Regions from separate parts of the Arthrobacter sp. 2MCAF15 genome, predicted to be linked through region 4. Evidence: predicted binding sites of a transcription regulator. Region 4 holds the regulator's gene; each other region holds the start of a gene.
The links. The regulator HrcA, encoded in region 4, represses chaperone genes, less so after heat shock. The targets are predictions, from matches to a motif close to TTNGCACTCGNNNNNNNCGAGTGCNAA.
Positions count from the first base shown of each region.

Region 1: the regulator HrcA is predicted to act here: its motif matches at 1,927-1,953, upstream of groES (co-chaperone GroES).
Region 2: the regulator HrcA is predicted to act here: its motif matches at 1,921-1,947, upstream of AB4089_RS03555 (FmdB family zinc ribbon protein).
Region 3: the regulator HrcA is predicted to act here: its motif matches at 1,827-1,853, upstream of AB4089_RS19090 (Hsp20/alpha crystallin family protein).

Region 1 covers NZ_JBFRGZ010000002.1:273,998-277,439, forward strand. Annotated here, with positions in the region: gene AB4089_RS03465 (THUMP-like domain-containing protein) at 1-1,160, opposite strand, end outside; gene AB4089_RS03470 (hypothetical protein) at 1,227-1,661, shown strand; gene groES (co-chaperone GroES) at 2,113-2,409, shown strand; gene groL (chaperonin GroEL) at 2,490-3,442, shown strand, end outside.
Region 2 covers NZ_JBFRGZ010000002.1:298,132-301,573, forward strand. Annotated here, with positions in the region: gene AB4089_RS03540 (AAA family ATPase) at 1-400, shown strand, start outside; gene AB4089_RS03545 (RcpC/CpaB family pilus assembly protein) at 528-1,220, opposite strand; gene AB4089_RS03550 (hypothetical protein) at 1,249-1,533, shown strand; gene AB4089_RS03555 (FmdB family zinc ribbon protein) at 1,579-1,833, opposite strand; gene AB4089_RS03560 (5-formyltetrahydrofolate cyclo-ligase) at 1,989-2,624, opposite strand; gene galU (UTP--glucose-1-phosphate uridylyltransferase GalU) at 2,729-3,442, shown strand, end outside.
Region 3 covers NZ_JBFRGZ010000019.1:156,370-159,811, reverse strand. Annotated here, with positions in the region: gene AB4089_RS19105 (hypothetical protein) at 1-41, opposite strand, end outside; gene AB4089_RS19100 (hypothetical protein) at 255-632, opposite strand; gene AB4089_RS19095 (J domain-containing protein) at 689-1,075, opposite strand; gene AB4089_RS19090 (Hsp20/alpha crystallin family protein) at 1,323-1,751, opposite strand; gene AB4089_RS19085 (MerR family transcriptional regulator) at 1,883-2,176, shown strand; gene AB4089_RS19080 (hypothetical protein) at 2,190-2,387, shown strand; gene AB4089_RS19075 (primase-like DNA-binding domain-containing protein) at 2,880-3,251, opposite strand.
Region 4 covers NZ_JBFRGZ010000006.1:98,424-101,865, reverse strand. Annotated here, with positions in the region: gene AB4089_RS09245 (DUF3097 domain-containing protein) at 1-297, opposite strand, end outside; gene hrcA (heat-inducible transcriptional repressor HrcA) at 614-1,627, shown strand; gene dnaJ (molecular chaperone DnaJ) at 1,691-2,821, shown strand; gene AB4089_RS09230 (16S rRNA (uracil(1498)-N(3))-methyltransferase) at 2,824-3,442, shown strand, end outside.

The DNA of each region.
Region 1 (3,442 bases), on a different contig from region 4:
CCCTTGCCCTTGGAACCGGCCGGTTTTCCGCCGGGCAGGAGCTGCTTGCGCAGCTCCTCCGGCGTGACGGCCGTGCCGCGCTTCTTGATGTCCAGGACTCCGATTCCTTGTTCCTTGACCCAGGACTTGAGGGCCTTGACGTTGAAGGGCATCACCTCGAGGACCTTGTAGGCCTTGGCGAACGGCGTATCGCGCAGATCCGGGGCGCAGATGTAGGCAATGTGCTCGTCCACGAGGTGCCCGCCCAGCTGGAGGGCGACGTCGGCCACCAGCCCGGCGCGGATGACCGCGCCGTCGGGCTCGTACAGATACCCCTCCACGGGACCCACGGGCGCCGCTGGGCCGCCGTCGAAGTCCTCGTCGCTGGTGAGTTCGGAAGCCCCCTGCGGGCCGAGCAGGAGGGCCGCGCGCCGCACACCGGGACGCCGCACCGCGTTGAACCACAGGGCCACCTCGGTCACGTCCCCGCCGACCGAGACCCACTGGGCCTCGCAACCCGCGGGCACGGAATCGTGCGGCATGCCCGGCCCCATCTTCACGCCCACGGCGCGGCCGGAGCCGGCCAGCGACTCCGCGAAGGACAGCGGAGGGGAGAAATCCTCCGGATCCCAGATCCGTTTGGTTCCCGATGTCGACGTGGTGCGCCGGGCCGGGTCGAGCCAGACGCCGTCGACCCCGTCGAGCGGCACCGTGGTGGCATCCGAATGGACCACCGTGGCATTGCGGAATGGGATCAGGTTCATGGTGGCGCAGGCGGCCGTGGCCTCGTCCATTTCCACTGCGGTGACTACCAGATCCAGTGACGCCAGGGCCATCGCATCGGCCCCCAGCCCGCAGCCCAGGTCAGCGACGTGGCCGATCCCGGCCTCCGCGAACCGCTGCGCGTGCCGTGCCGCGACGGTGAGCCTGGTGGCCTGCTCCAGGCCGGCCTTGGTGAAGATCATCTGCCGGGCGAATTCGCCGAATTTGGCCTCGGCCTTGGTCCGCAGCCGGGATTGCGTGAGCACGGCCGAGACGAGCTCGGGGGAGTGCCCGGCCTTGCGCAGTGCGGCGGTGAGGCGGAAGGCCTCGTCCTCGCGGTACGGGCCCAGCGACGCCAGCAGCTCCCAGCCCTCCGGGGTGAGGATCGGGGCAATATTTTCCTGCGGCGCGTCAGTCATGCCATCCAGCGTAGTTGAGCCCCGCCGGCACCCTGTGACCGGAACACGGGGGCTAGGCTTGACGGCATGGAAGACAGCGGCACAGGCGACAGCATCTCAGAGGACACAGCCGGGCAGGACACAGCCGGATACGACGACGACGGGCAGGAGCGCACGAGCCCGCAGGGGCTGGCCCGCTACGCCAAGCCGGCGCTGATCGCCGGCGCTGTGATCGCCGTCGTCTGCATCGCCTTGCTGGTGATCATCTTCTTCCTCGATTCCTTCAATGCCACCGTGTATTCGGTGGGCGGCAGGAACGTCCAGGACGCCACGGACGAGGCGCGGGCCATCCGCGACACCTATTCCGGTGCCCGGCTCGGCGGCATCATCTTCCTGATRGCGGGCGTGCTCCTCGCGGCTGCCGGCGCCGTGCTGACGTACCGGCACCGAAYCGATGAGGGCCAGGACACCGACCCGGACGACGGCGAGGACGTCGACTTCGAAGACCTCGCCGGCCATTAGCCGCAGGCCGGATCCCGCGTCCGGGGTGGTGCTCACGCGCATCCCCAGGCGGGACATGCCCGTTCCTCGGCTCGAGTAATGGGCATGTCCCCCGTGGCAGGGCTACTGCGTTGCACATGTCCACGGCCCGGCTCTACCAATGAGCATGATGCCCGGGTGCCCACGGGCCGCGGCGAAGAATGGGCATGTCCCGCAGGGAGGCCCGGACCTGGCAGCCATGAATGGGCATGTCCCGCTGGGAAACATGTTCACCCGGAACGAATTTCTGGCACTCGCCTTGACCGAGTGCTAACCATGTACATAGAGTCGTCATTAGCACTCTCCCTAGGAGGGTGCTAACACATGAAGCGCGTTCCGCCAGGCTCGCTGCCGGCACCGCGACGACGGTCTGTGCGCCATGGCATCGCCGCTTCATAGTCCACGAATTTGCTGACGAAAAGGAGAGGTCCGAGTGTCGGTCTCTATTAAGCCTCTTGAGGATCGTATTGTTGTCCGCCCGCTCGAAGCCGAGCAGACCACGGCTTCCGGCCTGGTTATCCCGGACTCCGCGCAGGAGAAGCCGCAGGAAGGCGAAGTTGTTGCAGTAGGCCCCGGCCGCTTCGATGACAACGGCAACCGCGTTCCCGTTGACGTTGCCGTCGGCGACGTCGTCATTTACTCCAAGTACGGTGGAACCGAAGTCAAGACCGGCGGCACCGAGTACCTCGTGCTCTCCGCCCGCGACGTTCTGGCGATCGTCGTAAAGTAACTCTCTTGGACCCCCGCGCAGCCGATCCTTCGCATTGAATGGATCAGTTGCGCGGGGTTCTGTCTTGAAAGGACAAAACCATGGCAAAGCAGCTTGCGTTTAACGACGCTGCCCGCCGGTCGCTTGAAGCCGGCATCGATAAGCTCGCCAACACCGTCAAGGTCACGCTGGGCCCGCGTGGCCGCAACGTCGTACTGGACAAGAAGTGGGGCGCCCCCACGATCACCAACGACGGCGTGACGATCGCCCGTGAAATCGAGCTGGACGACCCCTACGAGAACCTTGGCGCGCAGCTTGCCAAGGAGGTCGCCACCAAGACCAACGATGTTGCCGGTGACGGCACCACCACCGCCACCGTTCTGGCCCAGGCCCTGGTCAAGGAAGGCCTGCGCAACGTGGCTGCAGGCGCCGCACCGGGCGAGATCAAGCGCGGCATTGAGGTTTCGGTCGAGGCCGTTGCCGCCCGCCTGCTGGAGAACGCGCGCCCCGTCGAAGGCACGCAGGTTGCCAACGTTGCCGCCATCTCCGCCCAGAGCGACGAGGTCGGCGAGCTGCTGGCCGAGGCGTTCGGCAAGGTCGGCAAGGATGGTGTGATCACCATTGAGGAATCCTCCACCACGCAGACCGAACTGGTCCTCACCGAGGGCATGCAGTTCGACAAGGGCTACCTGTCCCCGTACTTCGTCACCGACGCGGAACGCCAGGAGGCAGTCCTCGAGGACGCCCTGATCCTGATCAACCAGGGCAAGATCTCCTCGGTGCAGGACTTCCTGCCGCTGCTGGAAAAGGCGCTGCAGAGCTCCAAGCCGCTCTTCATCATCGCCGAAGACGTCGAGGGCGAGGCCCTGTCCACGCTGATCGTCAACCGCATCCGCGGCACCCTGAACGTCGTCGCCGTCAAGGCGCCGGGCTTCGGCGACCGCCGCAAGGCCATGCTGCAGGACATCGCCACGCTCACCGGCGCCCAGGTTGTCTCCCCGGAGCTGGGCCTGAGCCTGGACACCGTTGGCCTTGAGGTGCTGGGCACCGCACG
Region 2 (3,442 bases), on a different contig from region 4:
AAACCACCTGGCGGCCGAGTTCGCGGAGCGCACATTCGGCGGCCACGAGTCTTCGGCGCAGGAACACCGCCAGGGGCCGGCAACAGCAACAGCACACAGTACAGGCAGTAAGGAGGCCGGCGGCATGAATGCGGACGGCGACATCCAGAACAACACCGGCGATAACCAGGGCGACGCGAGGGGCACCTCCGGGCCGAAGCCGGGCGAAGTGACCGAAACCGGCGCGGAGCAGGAAGCGGCCAAGGAAACGGCCCGCCGTGCCGAGGCACAGGCCACCGTCCCCGATGGCGTACTGCCGAACAAGGCGGCGGAAGACGATCCCCGCCGCTGGGGCGACCAGCCTGACAACTACGATCACGACGCATGGCTCCAGGAACAGAAACCGCCGCACTGGGGGTAAGGACGCAACGGCCCTAGCCCGGCGACTGGGAACCCCGGGCTTTAACGGAGCCGGCCGGTGCCGAACTGCGTGTCAGCCCGGCTGCTGGGTCACTGCCCCAACGCGGCGGGCGTGGGACGCAACGGCCCTAGCCCGGCGCGGCCGCCACGAGCACGAAGAACAGCTTGCCCTGGGTAGATGCGCCCGCCAGCCTTCGCGCCTGGTCTGCCGACGCCGCTACGACCACCAGCCCCTCAGCCTCCGTGCTGGCTGGCCACGGCCCGGCGCTGCCGCCTTGCGCGGATGTCCAGAGCACCGGGACGGCAACAGCGAGGATTTGGCTTTCGGTGGGTTGTTCAAAGCCGTTGCCGCCGGTGAGCACCACGTTGACGAGCTGTCCGGGGGAGACCAGCTGGATCGAGGCAGGGTCAGCCATCCTCAGCGGCACCGCAGCGGAGCCGGGCGGGCTTCCGGCGAGCAGGCCCGGGCCGAGGACCTGGGCGTCACTGAGGAGTTGGCCCTTGCGCAGCGGCGCAGCCAGCTGTTTTCCCTCGAACGCGGTCTCGCTGCCGGGGCTGCCGGCAGGCACGAGGTCGGGCGGCACGCTGATCGGGCTGACGTCGCCGGGTCCCAGGGTTTTTCCCGCGGGAAGATCCGACGCCGCGGCGAATGCAACAACAGTTTCAGCGGGCGCGGGGGTGAGTTGCTGAACCGTGAGGCCGGCGGGGACGCAGAACAGGAGCGCGGCAATGAACCGCCGGTTCCGGTTCAGCCAGCTGCGCAGGCGGCGCCGCGGCGGACGGCCGCGAGGCGGTTGCTGACTGCGGGGCTGGCCGGGCACATTCCGGTTCCGACTGGAGCGGCCGGCCGTGGACATCGTGGCCGACGGAGGGCCGGCGGTGCGGATCCCGGTGCGGTTCCAGCGTGCGGAATCCTCGGCGGGCCGTCGCCGGGACCGCGTGGAAGAACTCCCGGGTGAAGCCGCGCAGGGGAAACCGGCCCTGGTCGCGAAAGGCGACCAGAACGACGGAGGGGACAGCGGACTGAGGGAAAGGGCCATGCCGCCACGCTACGGACCCGCGGAGGGCGGTGAGAGCCCCGAAGTGGCCTATGTGGACAAATTGGCAGGCGTCCAAGCGATAAGGCAGGCCTAGCCTGAGGGGGACCCGCTGGCAGCGGCGTCGGTCCGGTGGTGCCTGCTAAGCCGCGGGGGCCGTAGCAGGTGCGGGGGTGGCCGCAGGTGCTGCGGGAGCAGCGGAAACCGTGCTGCCCTTGGTGTCGCGGGAATCGTTCCGGTAGAAGCCGGAGCCCTTGAACACGACGCCGACGCTGTTGAACTTCTTGCGCAGCGTGCCCTGGCACTCAGGGCAGGACGTCAGGGAGTTGTCGCTGAACGACTGCACGATCTCGAAGGCGTGGCTGCAGTCCTTGCAGGCGTATGCATACGTGGGCACTGGAAATCCTCACTCTGGGACAAACGAGCAGGTCCCGTGCTGACGAGTCGTGACCACTGCCGGCATATTTACCGGCGGAGTCCGTGCTTAGCAGTCGCAGGGCCTGAGTGCCAATTCTATCACCTTGGCTGGAACCCCTCTCAGCGGGGCCGGCATCAGCCGAGCCGGATGATTCCGCCCGGGGTCAGCGCCGCGTCGACCTTACGGTCGAACGACTCGGCGGGGATGCTGTCCGCGGGCAGCACCTCCGTGTCATAGACGACGGCGGCAGCCGGCAGCGCCGCGGCGTCGGCCGCCTCGCCGGCCGCCTCACCGGACGAAAGGGACAGGGCGGCGAGGGCGGCAAGGAACTTGTCGTAGTAGCCGCCGCCTTGCCCGATGCGGTTGCCGGAGAAGTCCAAGGCGGTGGCCGGAAGGATGATTGCGGTAGCGGCGCGCATGACGGCGGTGCCGTGGCGCTCGCCGACAGGTTCCAGGATGGGGGCGAACCTGCTCCGGACAAACACTGACTGCGGGGTCCAATATACCCAGCTGAGCTCAAGGTCGGGTTCGCACACCGGAAGCAGCACCCGGTGTCCGGCGTCGGTCAGGGCCGTCAATAGCGGCAGCGTGGGCGGTTCGGTGCCCACGCCGAGGTAGGCCGCGAAGGTGCCCCGGCGGCCGCCGGCCAGCGCCGAGGCCCACTGGAGCCCATGGCGGGCGATGCCCGCCGCGGCGGCATCAAGCTCGGCCACCGGGAGTTCGGAACGCTTCGCCCGGTGGCTGGAGCGTATTTGGTCTTTTGACGCCATATAGGCCCGTCCTCTGCCTCTTGCGGTCACGACGGCCGGGGAAAGTCCGCCGGCGGTTCGATTAAGAATTACGCAATGATTGGTCCCTCCGTTAGATTAGTCGAGTGAATACACCCAACGCTTCCGTTCGCAAGGCCGTCATTCCCGCCGCGGGCCTTGGTACCAGGTTTCTTCCGGCTACGAAGGCCATGCCCAAGGAAATGCTCCCTGTAGTCGACAAACCGGCTATCCAGTACGTCGTTGAGGAGGCCGTGAACGTCGGCCTGAACGACATCCTGATGATCACCGGCCGTAACAAGCGGGCGTTGGAGGACCACTTCGACCGCGTGCCGGCGCTGGAGTCCACCCTGAAGGCGAAGGGCGACACGGCCAAGCTCGAGTCCATCCAGGCCGCCAGCAACCTCGGTGACATCCACTACGTCCGCCAGGGCGATCCCATGGGCCTTGGCCACGCCGTCCTCCGGGCCAAGCAGCACGTCGGGCAGGAGCCTTTCGCCGTCCTCCTGGGCGATGACCTCATTGACGCCCGCGACGAACTCCTCAGCACCATGATCGACGTCCAGGCCAAGACCGGCGGGTCCGTGGTCGCACTGATCGAGGTGGATCCGTCCCAGATCAGTGCGTACGGCTGCGCCGACGTCGAGGCGATCGGCGGTGAGGACTACGTCCGCATCAACCAGCTCGTGGAGAAGCCGGACGTCGAGGACGCCCCGTCCAACCTGGCCGTGATTGGCCGCTACGTCTTGCACCCCGCTGTCTTTGAAGTGCTTGAGCGCACCGCGCCCGGACGCGGCGGAGAAATCCAGCTCACGGACGCA
Region 3 (3,442 bases), on a different contig from region 4:
TTGTGCTCGACGAAGGACTGCGGGAATGCGGGTTCGGTCATGGTGTTCAATTCCCTCCAAGGGGCGCGTTTCGGTGCGGCCGGCATCAGAATTTAATCAGCATGCTTAGCAGTATGCAAGGACCCGGCACCCCTGGCGCGATCGTGTGTGGATGCCCATCAGTCGCCGACTTCGGCGGGCCCGCGGAGGGAAGAGCAGCCACTTGATGGCCTTCGTCCCCACGCGAGTGCCTGTGGGTGCCGCCGTTCGTGGGTTTAGGGCTGGGTGCCGTAGATGAATTCCTTCGCGTGGCTGACGGCTTTTCTGAAGGCATCGTTGCGCAGGGTGATCTGTTCTTCGGTGCCCGTCGGGCTTGACTCGATGTAGGTTGTGTGTCCGGGGTGCAGCACCCAGATGTCCCCGGCGGGCGGTAGGTAGAAGACGCCGAAGGTGCGGTGCCGGGGGTCTTCGGCCCAGATGGGGACCACGGCGACCGCGGCGCCGGTGTCCGGGTTGATCCACTGGGCCCGGGGCCGGGGTTGTTCGTGGACTTCGGGGTCCAGGAACGGGGCCGTTCCCTTGCCCCAGCGTTGTTCAAAGCGTTCGTAAAACGCCGGCATCAGATGGGCATCGTATGGGCGCCAGGCGCTCATGGCGGTTTCCTTTCCCGAATCGGGTGGTCGGCGGACGGGAGCGGTCTCGGGCTTTTTCACAGAGATATCCACCACAGGTCCTGCGGTCCCGGGGCCGGTGGGATGGGGGTTTCCCATCGCAGCGGGCCGATGATCAGGTCAGGCCCGAATGGTCCGGGGTCCCGGTGCGGTGGCGCAGGCTCCGGCGGGGGCGTCTTCGACCGTTGCCGGTCGTATGCGGCCCGCTTGGCAGGGTCCCCGAGAATGGCGTAGGCATCCATAACCTCCTGCAGTTCCTGCCGCTCGTGCGCCGTGGCGTTCGGATCTGCGTGCCCGGCGTCGGCGGGGCGGGTATCGGGATGACGGGTGCGCACCAGGGCCCGGTAGGCGCGGGTGACCTCGGGGGCCGTCGCAGCGCGGCCCAGGTGGAGAACCTCGTATGGATCCGGCCTGTGCTCTCTCATCGTCCGAACTCCCGTCGGCTGTTCTGTTCCGGCCCGCGCGCGGAGCCCCGGAGGGCGGGGGCGCGGGGGTGTGCGGATGGTCCCCGGCCGGTTGGCCGGGGACCATCGGTGCGGGAGGCGCCGTCGGGGGCCGCTTTTTTGTTGCGCGACTGGGGCGGTGGCGTGACTGCTCTGCATCGCCCTCGACTCTCCCGGCGGCCCGTCCGGTGCTCCTGGCCCCGCGGGAATGACCTCCCGGAGGGGTGGATCAGGCGGCGTTGATTGCCTGTTGCTCGTTCTTCTCGGAGGTGATCTCGATGCGGCGCGGTTTTGCCTTCTCGGCCACGGGGATCCGCAGCGTCAGGACGCCTGCGTCGTAGCTGGCCTTCACCGCCTCGGTATCGAGCGCGTCGCCCAGGATGAGCTGGCGGCTGAAGACACCCCGGGGACGTTCGGCGGCGATCAGCTCCGTATTTTCACCCGTCGGTTCCTTGCGCTCCGCCTTGACCGTGAGGACATTGCGTTCGACGTCGATGTCCACCGAATCCACGGCGACTCCGGGCAGGTCGAGCGCGACGACGAATTCGTCCCCCTCCTGCCACGCGTCCATGGGCATGGCCGCTGGCCGGGCCGTGGTGCCAAGGACCTGCTGGGCGAGCCGGTCGAGCTCGCGGAACGGGTCGGTACGCATCAGCATGGTCTTCTCACTCCTTGAAGTCGATTCTGTCATTCCGTCCAGCCGCATATCTGTTGCGGCTGGTATAGATTTTTTATAGCACTGGTGTGAAACTGGGGCAAGGGGTTTTTGGGATTGTTGAGGAGGATCTGATGGAGCGCAACACGGGGAGAAACGTGGCGGTGTATGCCATTTCCGTGGCAGCGGAGCTGGTGGGGACCGGGCAGCAGAACCTTCGGCTGTATGAGCGAAAAGGCCTGCTGGAACCGGGCAGGACGGTCGGCGGAACCCGCCGGTACAGCGAACAGGACCTGGAGACCCTGCGCAGGATCGGCGCCCTGCTCGAGGACGGTCTGAATCTGGCCGGCATCCGTCTCGTCCTTGAACTTGAAGCGGCCAACAGGCGTCTGGAACGGGAACTCGCCGCCGCCCGGATCCGGCCCTGAGCGGCTACGTGCCTTGCCACCCCAGACGGGCGCTGCGGGACGCTGCCGGCAGACCAACCCCCGGATCCACCCATTGTCCGCCGCCGCTGCAGGCACCTTGGCCGGCTGCATATCTACCGAGCAGTACATGTGGGGACTCCGCAAAGTGCTCGACGGCATCATTGCGGGACTCAGTTCAGAGGAAAACACCCTCACGGCATTTGCCGGCTAGCGCCCTGGAGCGTTGAGCTCTGGGCCCGGGCGGCTCACAGCATTCTCTTAGCCCAGCAGGCCCGCAGATTGCGTCGAGTCTCACTGATTGAGCCGCGGGGGAGTTGAGCTTGAGCATGTTATCGCACCGGGAGGACCCGTCGGAGCTGTATGCCTCGCACCGCGCAGGTCTGTCCGATCTGTTTGTCGACAACGACCGTTGCCGCACCAGCGCTCCGCGACGTTCCGCGAGCGGAACGCGGATGGCGGCCCCCGGGGCTCCCTAAAGAGGCCGCGTCGTTCCTTCAGGGGTCCGTGCCGCCTGCCCTCAGCGCCAGCCGGACCGGGGAGCGGAAGGCCAGAGCCGATGCGTCCCGTTAGTCGTCAGAAGATTTTTCCGCTGCCGGGTGCTGTTCGACGGCCGGGTGGCGTGCCTCCTTGAGATGGCGTGCGAGCTTCTCTTCAGCGTCCGCGCGCCRTTGCCCGATGGTGCGCATCTGGTGTGTGGTCAGGTCTAGGCAGCCGGGGCAGATACCGGGCCGCTTTGTTCGGCGGGTTTCCGGGCGATTGGGGTGGTTCCGTCGTCGGCGACTGTCGTTTGGATCTCCTGGGGGAGCGATGCGAGGGGGAGCTCCCGATGGAGGATGTAGTCGCAGGCAGCGGGGCCGGTCATCGCCAGCCCGGTGCACAGGCCGCCGCGGTGGTCTGGCTGGATGTTTACCGCGCGCAGCCCGGCTCTGAAAGTTCTGGCTGGCGCGGGCGGAATTCCCCGGAGGGAGCACCAGCTGAGGTAGAGACCGTACAGCTCTTCCTGGGTGAGCCCGTCGGCGTCCTGACTCCGGGCGATGCATTCATTGACGAATTCGTATAGCGGTGACTTCAACATCTTGGCCTCCTGCGTCCGGCGGCGTTGCCGCTCAACTGGCACGGCTATCAAGGGGTGAAGCAAAACCATCCCGGCTTTGCCGGGCACATAGAAAATTTAAGATGCCCGGCTGCGCCTGTCAACGCACATACGCCTTACCCCTAGCGCGCACCATGGACCGGCCGACCAGTATCTACAGGACCTCGAGGGCG
Region 4 (3,442 bases):
CGACGCCGTGCGGCCGGCACCGGCGGCCGGCGCCGCCTTCCTGGGGGCCGGAGGCATCAGCCGGATCGGCTGCCCCTCCAACAGGAAGCCAAAGCCTAAACGGAAGGAGCGGGACTTGCCCCGACGGTCCTCCAGCGCCACGACGTGCATGCCGCCGGACTTCTCCACCCGGGTCACGGCACCCACCCAGCCGGACTGGACTTCCTCGAGGACCATCCCGCGTTCCACCGGTACCTCCGGCAACGCGGTCTTGGCGGGGGCGGACAGGTCCTGGGGTCCCCAGTTCTGGTACGACATCTCTACACGCTTACTTTGCACTCGGAATGTACGGCGGTCAGTGGAACTCTCCGTGGCCTGCACCGGACCACAGGGGCGCGGCGCCGGCGGAAGCGGCCACGGTCCCCGCGCCCGATGTGACGGGAAACGCGATCCCGCAGGCCACGCCTGGAGCGAATCCAATGCTAACAACGCGGCGAGTCATATTAGACTGGTTAGCACTTAGGCATGTCGAGTGCTAACACTTGTTCCGTTGCGGACCACGCGCACCAGTTCTGGACGCGGACCGTACAACGCGGGCGGCACCGACTGCGGGACAGTCGATTGGAGGTGGAGCGTGAGCGAACCGCGCAAACTCGAAGTGCTGCGCGCCATCGTGGAGGACTACGTCCATTCGCGTGAGCCCGTTGGTTCCAAAGCGCTCGTTGAACGCCACCATCTCGGCGTGTCCAGCGCCACGATCCGCAATGACATGGCGGCGCTGGAAGACGAAGGCCTGATCACAGCACCGCACACGAGCGCGGGCCGGATCCCCACCGACAAGGGCTACCGGCTCTTCGTCGACCAGATCTCAGCGGTGAAGCCGCTGTCTCCGGCCGAGCGCCGGGCCATCCAGGCGCTGCTGGAAGGATCCGAGGACCTCGACGACATCCTTGACCGGACCGTGCGGCTCCTGTCGCACCTGACCAACCAGGTCGCCGTCGTGCAGTATCCGCTGCTCAGCCGCGCCAGGGTGCGGCACATTGAGTTCGTGCTGTTGGCACCCCGCAAGGTGCTGATCGTCCTCATCGCGGACACCGGCAAGGTGGAGCAGCGCGTCATCGACGTCGGACAGGACATTCCCGACGACGCCCTCGCCGACCTGCGTACAAGTTTCCTGGCGAGCCTCTCGGGAACGCCGCTGAGCCTGCTGCCCCAGCTTCTGCCCACAGTGGTTGCCAGCGGCCCGCCGGCGCGCCGGGGAGCGGCCCAGGCCCTTGCCCGTGGCCTCGAGGCGCTGGCCACGAGCAGCCGCGAGGAGCGGATGGTCATGGCCGGCACGGCCAACCTCGCACGCTCCAACGTGGACTTCCCGCTGAGCATCGGCCCGGTCCTGGAGGCGCTCGAGGAGCAGGTGGTCATGCTCCGCCTGCTCAGCGAAATGGCCGAAGACCCACGCGGCGTGACCGTCAGCATCGGCCGGGAAAACCCCTACGACGGTCTGGCCGAGGCCTCCGTCGTGGCCACGGCCTACGGCCCGGACGCCACGGCCAAGGTCGGTGTCCTTGGACCCACCCGGATGGACTATCCCACCACCATGGCCGCCGTGCGCGCGGTGGCCCGCTACCTTTCGAGGATCCTGGGGCCCTGACCGGCCCGGACCCAGCACGACTTCTTGCCCCACCGGCAGTACGAAAAGGAAGAGATACACACTTTGAGCAGCCACTATGACGTTCTTGGAGTCTCCCGCGACGCAACGGGGGAGGAGATCAAGAAGGCCTACCGGAAACTGGCCCGGACCCTGCACCCCGACGTGAACCCGGGAGAAGACGCCTCGGACCGGTTCAAGGCCGTCACCCATGCCTATGAGGTCCTCTCCGATCCGCAGAAGCGCCGGGTCTATGACACCACCGGCAATGAAAACGGCACCGACAACGGCTTCGGGGGCGGCAGCTACTCGGGCCAGGGCTTCGCCTTCCAGGACATCTTCGAGACCTTCTTCGGCGCCGGTGGCGGCCAGGGCGGCCCGGCATCCCGGGTCCGCCGCGGCCAGGACGCGCTGATCAGCGTCCGGATCGACCTCCGCGACGCGGTGTTCGGCGTCAACAAGAAGCTCGAAGTCGACACGGCCGTGGTCTGCCCCACCTGCGACGGATCCTGCTGCCGCGAGGGTACCCACCCCGTGCGCTGCGACATCTGTGGCGGCAGCGGCCAGGTCCAGCGCGCCGTGCGCTCCATCCTCGGCCAGGTCATGACGTCGGCACCCTGCGGGTCCTGCGAGGGCTTCGGCACCGTCATCAAGGACCCCTGCAACGAATGCAGCGGCCAGGGCCGGATCCGCAGCCGCCGCTCGCTGACCGTGAAGGTCCCGGCCGGCGTCGGCACCGGCACGCGCATCCAGCTCTCCGGCCAGGGTGAGGCAGGGCCGGCCGGCGGCCCGTCCGGGGACCTGTACGTGGAGATCCGGGTCAACAACGACGCCACGTACGTCCGCGACGGCGACGACCTGCACGCGAGCCTCAACATCCCCATGACGGCCGCCGCCCTCGGCACGGAAATTTCCCTCGACACCTTCGATGGGCAGCAGGAGATCGACGTCAAGGCCGGTACACAGTCCGGCGAGATCATTACCCTGCGCGGCCTTGGTGTCACCCACCTGCGCGGCCATGGGCGCGGCGACCTGAAAGTCCACCTGCAGGTGGAAACGCCGGGCAAGCTGGACGCGGCCCAGGAGGACCTGCTCCGCCAGCTGGCCAAGCTGCGCGGCGAACACTTCACTGCGGGAAAGCTCGCGGCCAGCGGCGGCGTCTTCGCCAAACTCCGGGACCGGCTCGGTAACCTGTAGCGGTGAGTAACCCGGTCTTCTTCACCGCCCCAGGCACCCTGGACCAGCAGGTCCCCGGCTCCGCCTTCGTCCTTGAGGGCCCTGAGGCCCGCCATGCTGTCACCGTCAAGCGGATCGCCGTCGGCGAGACAGTCGACATCGCCGACGGCGCCGGCAAGCGCCTGACCGGCACGGTGACCGCCGTCGCGCCGGCCGAGCTGACCGTCGAGTGCGTGGATGTCGCCGACGAGCCGCGGCCCGGGATCCAACTGGTGCTGGTCCAGGCCCTCGCCAAGGGCGACCGCGACGAGCTGGCAGCCGAAACGGCCACCGAGCTGGGCATCGACGCCGTCGTTCCCTGGCAGGCTGAGCGGTCCATTGTGCGGTGGAAGGCCGAACGGGCCGCGAAGGCGCACGCCAAGTGGCAGTCGGTGGTGACGGCGGCGGCCAAGCAGGCGCGCCGGGCCTGGATTCCGGAGGTCAGGGCGGCAGTCGACAGCACCGGGCTGCAAACTGCCGTTGCGGCCGCGGACCTGGCCGTCATTCTGCACGAAGACGCCGTCCGCCCCTTGCGGAACGTCCTCGAATCCTGGCTGGAAACCGCGCCGGCCGGCGACGCCGGATCCCGCGAAGTGCTGTTGA